3 regions of the Cytobacillus sp. FSL K6-0129 genome follow, and region 3 is predicted to be linked to each of the others. Evidence: riboswitches for the same ligand, from Rfam matches in the RefSeq annotation. Region 3 holds a riboswitch; each other region holds the start of a gene.
The links. A riboswitch is a leader RNA that binds a small molecule or an ion and turns the genes downstream of it on or off. The one in region 3 is predicted to bind S-adenosylmethionine.
Positions count from the first base shown of each region.

Region 1: another riboswitch for S-adenosylmethionine. It lies ahead of MHI57_RS11385 (iron-containing alcohol dehydrogenase family protein); the one in region 3 lies ahead of MHI57_RS23030 (PLP-dependent aspartate aminotransferase family protein).
Region 2: another riboswitch for S-adenosylmethionine. It lies ahead of MHI57_RS21810 (methionine ABC transporter ATP-binding protein); the one in region 3 lies ahead of MHI57_RS23030 (PLP-dependent aspartate aminotransferase family protein).

Region 1 covers NZ_JBBOXM010000001.1:2,265,095-2,268,372, forward strand. Annotated here, with positions in the region: gene MHI57_RS11370 (hypothetical protein) at 1-277, opposite strand, end outside; partial or broken gene MHI57_RS25050 (GNAT family N-acetyltransferase) at 396-767, opposite strand; gene MHI57_RS11375 (hypothetical protein) at 783-935, opposite strand; gene MHI57_RS11380 (hypothetical protein) at 1,151-1,720, shown strand; SAM riboswitch class I at 1,800-1,915, shown strand; gene MHI57_RS11385 (iron-containing alcohol dehydrogenase family protein) at 2,008-3,123, shown strand; gene MHI57_RS11390 (MetQ/NlpA family ABC transporter substrate-binding protein) at 3,120-3,278, shown strand, end outside.
Region 2 covers NZ_JBBOXM010000001.1:4,274,677-4,277,954, reverse strand. Annotated here, with positions in the region: gene MHI57_RS21820 (acyl-CoA dehydrogenase family protein) at 1-228, opposite strand, end outside; gene MHI57_RS21815 (methionine ABC transporter permease) at 339-1,004, opposite strand; gene MHI57_RS21810 (methionine ABC transporter ATP-binding protein) at 994-2,007, opposite strand; SAM riboswitch class I at 2,091-2,197, opposite strand; gene MHI57_RS21805 (CotH kinase family protein) at 2,290-3,278, opposite strand, start outside.
Region 3 covers NZ_JBBOXM010000001.1:4,559,509-4,562,786, reverse strand. Annotated here, with positions in the region: gene MHI57_RS23035 (aliphatic sulfonate ABC transporter substrate-binding protein) at 1-156, opposite strand, end outside; gene MHI57_RS23030 (PLP-dependent aspartate aminotransferase family protein) at 181-1,980, opposite strand; SAM riboswitch class I at 2,057-2,167, opposite strand; SAM riboswitch class I at 2,349-2,449, opposite strand; gene MHI57_RS23025 (NUDIX hydrolase) at 2,516-3,142, opposite strand; gene MHI57_RS23020 (MBL fold metallo-hydrolase) at 3,176-3,278, opposite strand, start outside.

The DNA.
Region 1 (3,278 bases), 2.3 Mb from region 3:
TGAAAGTCGAATCATAGAACCTTTCTATAAACTGCTCTGCTTGCATGATCATATCAAACTTACTCATTTCCCCTGGAATTTCATCTAGTTCATCCGTATAAATGAAAAACTCTGCCACACCTAATTCATCCATACGAACCGAGCCAATTGACTCTCCCCAATCTTCCAACAGGATATCATACACATTTTCTTCAAATTCCATCTGCTCCATAACTAAATCATCTGGGTTGATTCCTTTAAAATAGGTTTTTAGTTGTTCCATTATTAAGTGATTCAAAGCAGCTGTTCTCCTTTAGTTATGATTTAATTAACGTGCAGGAAGTGAAATTTTAACATTAAATCGCTTCTATTTAAAGGTTCTCTTTAATTCTTCCCATAATAATAACATCTATAAATTAGAAAAGCGCAGGGCGCCTGCTTATCGGTGACAAGCATAAGACGAGCCGGCAGAAAGGTTGTTTTTTAACCTTTTTGACGGATTGGCTTATGACCTCGAGCCGATGGCGTCCGGAGCTAGACAAAGCCTCGTTAAACATTTCATATAATGCAATCGCCCTTATATTATCTGCACATACATCTAACTCTAATCTGATGAGTCCTAACTCTTCATCGGCAAGCTTTACTATTCGCTCAAGAAGCGTCTTGCCAATCCCTCTTCCTTGTACTTCTTCATTAATAGAGATGGACACATTCCCGCTATATCTTAACTTTCCACTTCTCTCTTCTAAGGAAGCTATCCCTCGAACATGACCGTTACATTCTGCAACAAATACATGGTCTTCTTATGTAAGTCCTTCAATATAATCTTCAATATCTTTTAATCTCCCCGATGATAAGGCCATTGTTTGTTGAATAATAGAATCTTGCCTATGCATTTCATGAATATCTCTTGCATCATTTATATGTATCGGTCTAATCTTTATTTCTTCCCCCATATAAAAACTCCTTTTTTTATAAAACTGTTCTGAATGAAAACTTATAAACCAAGACTACCACTTTTCTTAGTTTGAAAATATTGCTTTATTCATTTACGAATGAACAGTATAAAAAGTTTCTTATCATTGCACTGACATAATCACTACGATACAAAATATATATGAAAGGAGGCATCGAGATATTTTATGAGCATCCAAAGGAGGGTAATTTGAATATGCTTGCTTTGTTCAGTCTTTTTCTAGTTGTCGGCTACAGTTTCTTTTTCTTTTTTAGTGCCGTTAGAAAAAAGAAAGAAATAGCTACAAAATATTCTAAATGTATTCCCATGGTGGTTGGTATGACGAGTAGCTTAACAATCGGTTTGATTATATCTGTGTGGTTACCAGAAATGGCTAAAGCAACTGTATTATCAATTCTCATTAGCGCTGTCATTGCCATTTTTATAGGACTACCGTTTAAAACAAACGGACTCGTTGAAGCTCAAGCGTCAAGTCTCATGGGAAGTATGATGGGGGCAATGCTAGGCATTATGTTGGTACCCAGTGAAGTTACATTTATGATCATTAGCATGGATCTGATTTATTTAATTAGTATTTTTGCCATGATGCTTCTCATGCACAAAAAACATTCATTAAAGGAAGCATTGAAAAATCGACCTGTGCCCTTCTATCTAACATTCTTATTAAGCATCGCCATTATCTGTGCATCGGGAATTCATCAAGAAGCGAAGAACTCAATTCATCCGATTGAAGAAAACACCCCACAAGTAGAACACCATCACTAGTTTAATGATTAATTTCAATTATGTTATTGACTTTTCATGTAATAGATAATATTATGAATATAATTTAATAAAGCATTTTCTCTTATAAAGAGCGGCTGAGGGACTGGCCCTGCGACGCCCGGCAACCATTCATATACCCATATGAACAGGTGCTAAATCCTGCAAAATACTTTTTGGTATTTTGATATATGAGAGAGGTTTACTACTATTCTAGTATATTTATGCCTCTCATGATGAGAGGCATTTTTGTTTTTATCATCACATCAAAAGAGAAACGAGGAGAGGAAATGACTGTAACAATCGTAAAAGGGGCTCCAGGACATTATTTATTAGGTTCAGGCATTCTAACAGAACTCCCCGACCTACTTAAAGATATTTCTGTTTCCAAATACCATATAATAACCGGTAAAAAAGCTTGGCAAGCCGTGCAACCCTACTTGCCCAAGGAAGTAATAGATAACAACATTCACCTTCATTATATAGATGGTCACACTACCTTAAAAAAGGTCCATGACATCCAAGAAATAATAACAAATGATGGTGCTAATGGCGTAATAGGTATTGGTGGTGGGACAGCATTAGATATAACAAAAGCAGTTGCGATTGAAGCATCTGTTCAATCCATTCTTATACCGACAATCGCAGCTACCTGTGCCGCTTGGACACCATTAAGTGTTTTTTATAATGAAGAAGGCAGCTTTACTCATTATACCGAGTTCCCTATTGCGACAACCCTCGTATTGGTTGAACCTGAAATTATTGCTAAAGCGCCTATTACTTATTTAAAAGCAGGAATTGGGGATACATTAGCCAAGTTTTATGAAGCTGAAGCTCTAATTGAAAGTTTTTACCCTGAAGAAACACTTCCTGTACCTAAACAAGTTTCGCAATTTTCAGCTAAAATTTGCCGAGATACATTGCTTAATGATGGTGAAGCCGCACTACAATCAGTAGCCAAAAACGAAACCTCAAAAGCACTTATCCGTGTGATTGAAACGATTATCATGACTGGGGGTATGGTCGGTGGATTCGGCGAAAAAGCAGGACGAATCGCTGGTGCCCATTCGTTTCATAATGGACTAACCGTAGCGGATGCAGCCCAAGATTTTCTTCATGGGGAATTAGTCGCTTACGGGATTCTTGGTCAATTGGCCATTGAAGAAAAATGGACGGAAGTTGATTACCTTCTCCCGTTTTATGAGAGCTGGCAATTGCCAAGTAGTCTCTCTAGTCTAACTATTGATGTGAATGATGAGCAATTAATGAAGACAATTGTAAAAAAGGCGATACGCCCAACTGAATCTATTCACTTTATGAAAAACGAGATAAGTGAACATTCTGTTTTACAAGCACTTCGATTATTAGAAAAACAAAATGAACAAAAAGGAGTTCAAACATCATGAAAAAATGGTTACTAACTGGAACATTCTTATTATCTTTAACAGGCTTAGCTGCATGTGGTAGTGATGAAGCCAGCAACTCTACAGAAGGATTATATGACGATGAAGAATTAGTCATTGGTGTCACTGCAGGTCCACATGAGCAAATCTTAGAAAAA
Region 2 (3,278 bases), 280 kb from region 3:
ATATTCTTTCGGAATCGTTAAACTTAAGTAATTTGATTGTTTTAATTCTTCAAAATTTTCAAAAGGGAATTCTGCATTTTCATCAATCTTTTGCGCCCTCTTACTAAATCCTTCTGCTAATATCGTAGCTTTATGAAATAATTCTTCTTGTTGAGCCGTCTTAATAAATGGTCGAGCGAGTTGTTCAGCTAAATACGCTTCCTTAGATGAAGCTGTTATCGTGCTCATAGAATCCTTCCTCCCCGTCTGTTTCCATCTTCTCTTTAATACTCAATCATTAGGATAAATAGATATAGTAAAGGCTCCATCCCCTTTACTATATCTATCGTTTGAATTTATTATCTCTTATCTACATATTTAGTTAATTTATCCCCACCAATTTGAATGATTTGCACCAATACAACGAGGACAATTACTGTCGTAATCATAATGACATTATCATAGCGATAGTAACCGAAACGTATCGCTAAATCACCAATACCACCGCCGCCAATAATACCTGCCATTGCTGAATAACCAATTAAACTAATAGTCGTAATCGTTAAACCTTGAACAATTCCAGGTTTCGCTTCTGGGACAAGAATTTCCTTAATTATCATCCAAGGGGAAGCGCCTACTGCTACTGCAGATTCAATGACTCCTTTATCTATTTCTCTTAAGGATGTTTCTACCAATCTTGCAAAAAACGGAATCGCTGCTACAGATAATGAAACAGAAGCCGCTGTAGGACCAATAGTTGAACCTGCAATTAATTTTGTTAACGGCAATAGAGCTACTAACAAAATAATATAAGGAATAGAGCGGATCAAATTGACAATCCAACCGGTAACAGCATTTACAAATCTATTCTTTAAGAACAATCCTTCGTCTGTAACGAATAATAAGATCCCTAGTGGAAGACCTAGTATAAGTGCCGCAACTAAAGAAATGGCGACCATATAAATTGTTTGTAATACAGCTGTATTTAGTTCAGGAAGTAACGCCTGAATGGACTCAAGCAACATGTTCAACTACCTCCAAATTCTGTGTTCTTTCTTGAATATATTGTATAGCTCTTTCTATTTCAGGTATTTCGCCAGTCAACTCCATAATAAAAATACCAAGAGGTACTTCTTGAATATATTCAATCTTGCCGTGAAGAATATTTCCTTTTACTTTGAATGTTTGGAACAGTTCAGAAACAACAGATTCTTCTGCTATTGCACCTTTAAATTGAATCTTAATGATTGTTCCCTTCCTGTTTTCAATCAATTGTTGTGGTAAGTCAAATTGAAGAACACTCTGAATGAAATCCTTTGTAAGTGGTTCAATTGGATTCGCAAATATATCATACACCGGTCCCTCTTCTATGACCTTTCCATCTTGCATAACAGCTAACCTATGACAAATCTCTTTGACTACTTCCATCTCATGAGTGATAAGTACGATGGTTAATCCTAGCTTTTTATTAATTGATTTTAATAAGTTCAGGATTGATTTTGTTGTTTTAGGGTCTAGAGCTGACGTGGCTTCATCGCAAAGTAAAACCTTTGGATCATTAGCGAGTGCTCTGGCTATTCCTACCCTTTGCTTTTGACCACCACTTAATTGTGTGGGATACTGATGAATTTTATCTGCTAAACCCACTAATTCTAATAGTTCTTTCACCCTGATATCTATTTCTTTCGGGCTTTTACCTGCCGCTTTTAAAGCAAAGGCAATATTCTCATACACTGTCTTCGAACTCGCTAAATAAAAATGCTGAAAAATCATACCTATCTTCTGCCTTGCTTTTCTTAATTCTTTACTTGTTAAAGATGTTAAATCAACGCCATCAATTTTCACTTCACCAGATGTCGGTCTCTCCAATAAATTTAGACAGCGTAATAAAGAACTTTTCCCTGCTCCACTATAGCCAATAATCCCGTATATTTCCCCTTCTTTAATAGAAAGGGATACATTGTCAACCCCTATTACTTGCTTCTTTTTGCTTTTATAAATTTTCACTAAATGATTGACTTCAATCATTTACCTCACCCTCCCTAAATCCTCTACAACATAAAATGAGCCTCTTTCACTTTGAAAGAGGCTCAACAAATGATTGTTATTAAACCTTATCTTTCAGAATGAAATCATTCTGCAGGATTTAGCACCTTCCCTTTAAAAGGAGGTTGCCGGACATCTTCGGGCCTGGTCCCTCAGTCTCTCTCGATAAGAATCATATTAAATTTAATGTGTTGCTTTGATAAAGGAAATTTTATCGGGTATTGAATTAATTGTCAATAGTATTTTGATTATTTATGCATTTACTTATCTTCCTCTTCGTTTAAACAAGAAGATAAAAAAAGTTGTTCCTAATAAAGCTGTGATTAGACCCACATACAAGATGATTGCTGACGTTTTGAACTTTACTGTACTAGGTTGCTCTTCTTGTCCACGTCCCTCACCACCAGGCATACCTTCAAACCCTTCTGGTGTCTCAAAATCTCCTTCCTGCGGAAAGTCTCCATTGCCTTGCGGACGTTCAGGCATTTCACCATCAATGTTTCCTTCATTACCGTTTGGCGGTTGGAATACTTCTCCTCTTTCTTGACCTTCCTGGTCATCACCACCTGCTCGGCTAGGGAACATGTTATTGACTTCAGAAGCTTGTGATTCTACTTCTAATTCACCTGAAAGCTGAGCAAGTATCGATTCTGATCTCGCCTCAGCAAATGCTGGTAAACTCTCATCACCTTGCACTGCTTGTAGAAATTCTTCTGTTGTATAAAACTTGGTAGGATCCTGTTCTACATAAGGAAGAATCAATGTACTAATTTGTGTAGTTGTATTTTGGTAAGACTCTTTTGTCATATATTCTTCGGCAATCTTTTCAAGGTATGCTTCATATTGCTTTTTAAATTCATCATTTGCCAATAAAGCATTAAGTAAAGGCCTCTCATCTAAAGAAGTACCAGCTACAGGTTCGGAAATACTGAAATTAATCGTATCTTCACTCATTAAATTACTATTTCCCATGCCACCATCGAAGTTCCCCATTTCAGCTTGGTGAACTTGACCTTGTTCATCCTCACCTTGCCCACCTTCTCCTGGTGCTAGACCTTGTTGTTCCTGATTTTGATTTTTGTTTTGGTTTTCTTCAGCGATTGAAGAATCTCCGTTCATGCGTCCTCCGCCACCCATACCTACTCCAAAGCCGCCAAATGCCATATTATAGTCCCACGGAATGATTGAGAACTTACCATCATTTTCATATAAATAATAGTTGTGCTTCATTTGCCCTTGGTAACTATCCATGC
Region 3 (3,278 bases):
AACTACACTTGTTGGAGAATAATAGGCATAGTCTAAAACAATTTTTTCTGGTTTTCCTTCGCCATTACTATCATCAGTGCTTGCCTCACTATCCCCGCAAGCACTAATGAATCCAATTGATAAAACGACAATTAAAAATACGAACCATTTTTTCATCGATGACTCTCCTCAATCTCGGTTTTAAATTTCACAAGCAAAGGTTACAATAGAACCTCTTAATCTCTGTGCCTCTTTATATGTGCAGCGATTTTGTACCACTTCAAGTCCGGCTTCTTTTGCTATTTCAACTGCTTTTGGTGAAATGACACCTTCTTGTAGCCAGAAAACTTTCGGTTGGATTTCTACTGCCTCTTTCGCCACTTCTATCGCAGCTTCAGGGCTTCTAAATACTTGCACAATATCAATGGTAAAAGGAATGGATTTTAAATTTGGATATGCCTGTTCACCTAATACTTCTGTTTCTCTTGGATTAACTGGCACGATTTGATAACCTAATCTTTGCATTTTTCTTGCTAAACGGTAACTTGGTCTAGCAGGATTTCCACTTAATCCAACAACAGCTATCCTTTTTGCTCTTTGCAGTTCTTTGCCATCCACATCTTCTTTTAATGAGGATGATTGTAATGCCCATCGAATAACACCTTCATCATTTACTGCTGTTTCTCCTTTTTGTTCTCCCTTCGAAGAAATACCAGTCGCTTCATAGAAGGCTTGATCTAAGTCATTGGTTAAATCTCTAACCGATTCAATCCCAACTGATAAACGTATGAGTTCCTCACTTACACCGCTTTTAATTAAATCTTCTGCACTTAACTGTTGATGTGTGGTTGAAGCCGGATGAATAATGAGTGACTTCGCATCACCTACATTGGCTACATGAGACCACAATGCAATTGTATCTATCACTTTTTTACCTGCATCTCGGCCACCTTTAATACCGAAGTTCACAATGGAACCGAAGCCAGTGTTTAAATATTTCTTCGCGAGTTCATGCGCTGGATGCTCTGCTAAACCTGGATATGCGACCCAATCAACAGCTGGATGAGCGTTTAAGAAATGGGCTATCTTCGCTGCATTTTCCGTATGTTTCTCTATACGTAAATGGAGTGTTTCCAATCCTTGGAGTAAAAGAAATGCACTATGTGGGCTTAATGATGACCCAAAATCGCGCAGCAACTGAACACGAAGTTTTGTACTGAAAGCGAGTGTACCAAACTCATTCGCATAAACAATACCGTTATAACTTGGATCTGGCTGAGTAAAACCAGGAAACTTATCATGATTCCAATTAAATCGTCCGCCATCAACTACAAGTCCGCCAATTGTTGTTCCATGACCACCAATCCATTTTGTTGCCGAATGAATGACAATATCTGCTCCCCATTGGATTGGTTTGCAAAGATAAGGTGAAGCGAAAGTATTATCAATAATAAGAGGAATATCATTATCATGAGCAATATTTGCAACTGCCTCTACATCTAGGACATGAAGACTTGGGTTCCCAATAATCTCTCCATATAAAGCCTTAGTTTTTGGCGTAATCGCTTTACGGTAATTCTCAGGGTCAGATCCATCAACAAAATGAACTTTAATCCCATATTTCGGAAGTGTTATGGCAAAAAGATTATATGTTCCACCATAAAGGTTCGACGCTGCAACAATCTCATCACCCGCTTGGGCAATATTCATAATTGAAAGAGCTATAGCTGCCATTCCAGATGAAGTCGCTACTGCCGCTACCCCATCTTCTAATAAAGCAATACGTTTTTCTAATACATCTACCGTTGGATTACCGATTCGTGAATAGATATTTCCCGTCTCATCTAATGAAAATAGGCTTTGCGCATGGTCTGTATTATGAAAAACATATGAACTTGTTTGATAAATAGGAACTGCACGAGATCCCGTTGTCGGGTCTGGTGATTGACCTCCATGTAATAAAATCGTCTCATCATCATAAGTGTTAAATTGATTCGTCATTATATACTCTCCTCTACTTTTTAGTCGGATGATTAAAATAAATAACCCCCTCTTCATAAGAAGAGGGGGTTGCCTCATCTTATCTTCCAGACATTTACTGCCTGCAGGATTTAGCACCTTTTCAAGCAATTGCTTGAAGGTTGCCGGACTTCATAGGGCCTGATCCCTCCGTCACTCTCGATAAGAAATATTTTATTTTTTAAAGCGTTAATACTTTAATTACAAATAGAATTATATCCAAAAAATGATTTGTCGTCAATATGAAATCTGAATATATTTTATATTCCAATAAAATATTAGCTCTATCACATAAAAAGCCCTTCTACCTAGAAGAGGCAGAAGGGCTTTGAATTAACGAGCTCACCTTCTCCTTATCTTTGGATAATATCCTCTGAAATTAGCACCATACAAAAGATTGCTGGTTGCCGAGGCTTCTCTGGGTCAGTCCCTCCGCCTCTCTGGATAAGAAGTTCATATTTATTTGTTTAACATCATATACCCTTTTATAGGGAATCGTCAATAACATTTTGAAAATTTATTTATTTTCATCCTGGATAAGCGTCAAAAAATGATACAGTATCTTAGCTGTTAACCCCCATATCACATGACCTTTATAAGTATAAAAAATTTCTTGCATCCTCCGCGTTTGCCATTTATATTTTTCCCCATTAGGAATGAGATGATAGGGAAAGCTACTATTAGGCTCTGGCTTCATCTCAATATAATGAATAGATGGTCCCTCTTTCAAAAAATAAGCAAGTGGTACTGTGAAAATTTGATCCACTTCCTCTGGATTTAGCTTAAGATCACTGATGCTCTCTATTGTGCCTACAAACGGATAAATCACTGTATCATAAGGTGTCACTACATAATCAAGTTCTGAAAAAACAGAGACTTCTCCAATTGGGATACCTAACTCTTCACTGGTCTCCCTTTTTGCCGTCTCTATTAAATCCACATCGTCTTGATCCATTTTCCCCCCAGGAAAGCAAATTTCCCCTGGCTGTCTTCTCATAGATAAAGACCGTACTTCAAACAAAATATGTATTTCTCCATCTTTTTCTATTAGGGGAAGAAGAACAGCGAATTTAACCAATCTGGAGCTACCCAATATATCTGATTGACGATGCTGTATCTCTGATCTTATTTCTTCCAAATCCATGTTAATTACCTCCAAACCACACGACTTAAATCTTTATTTCACTTTCTGCAATCTATCAATCATCCCCATTGTGCAGACATTTAAATCTAAGCCTATTAGCTTCTTATCCTCTGCACTAAGTTCAACATCGTGCGCT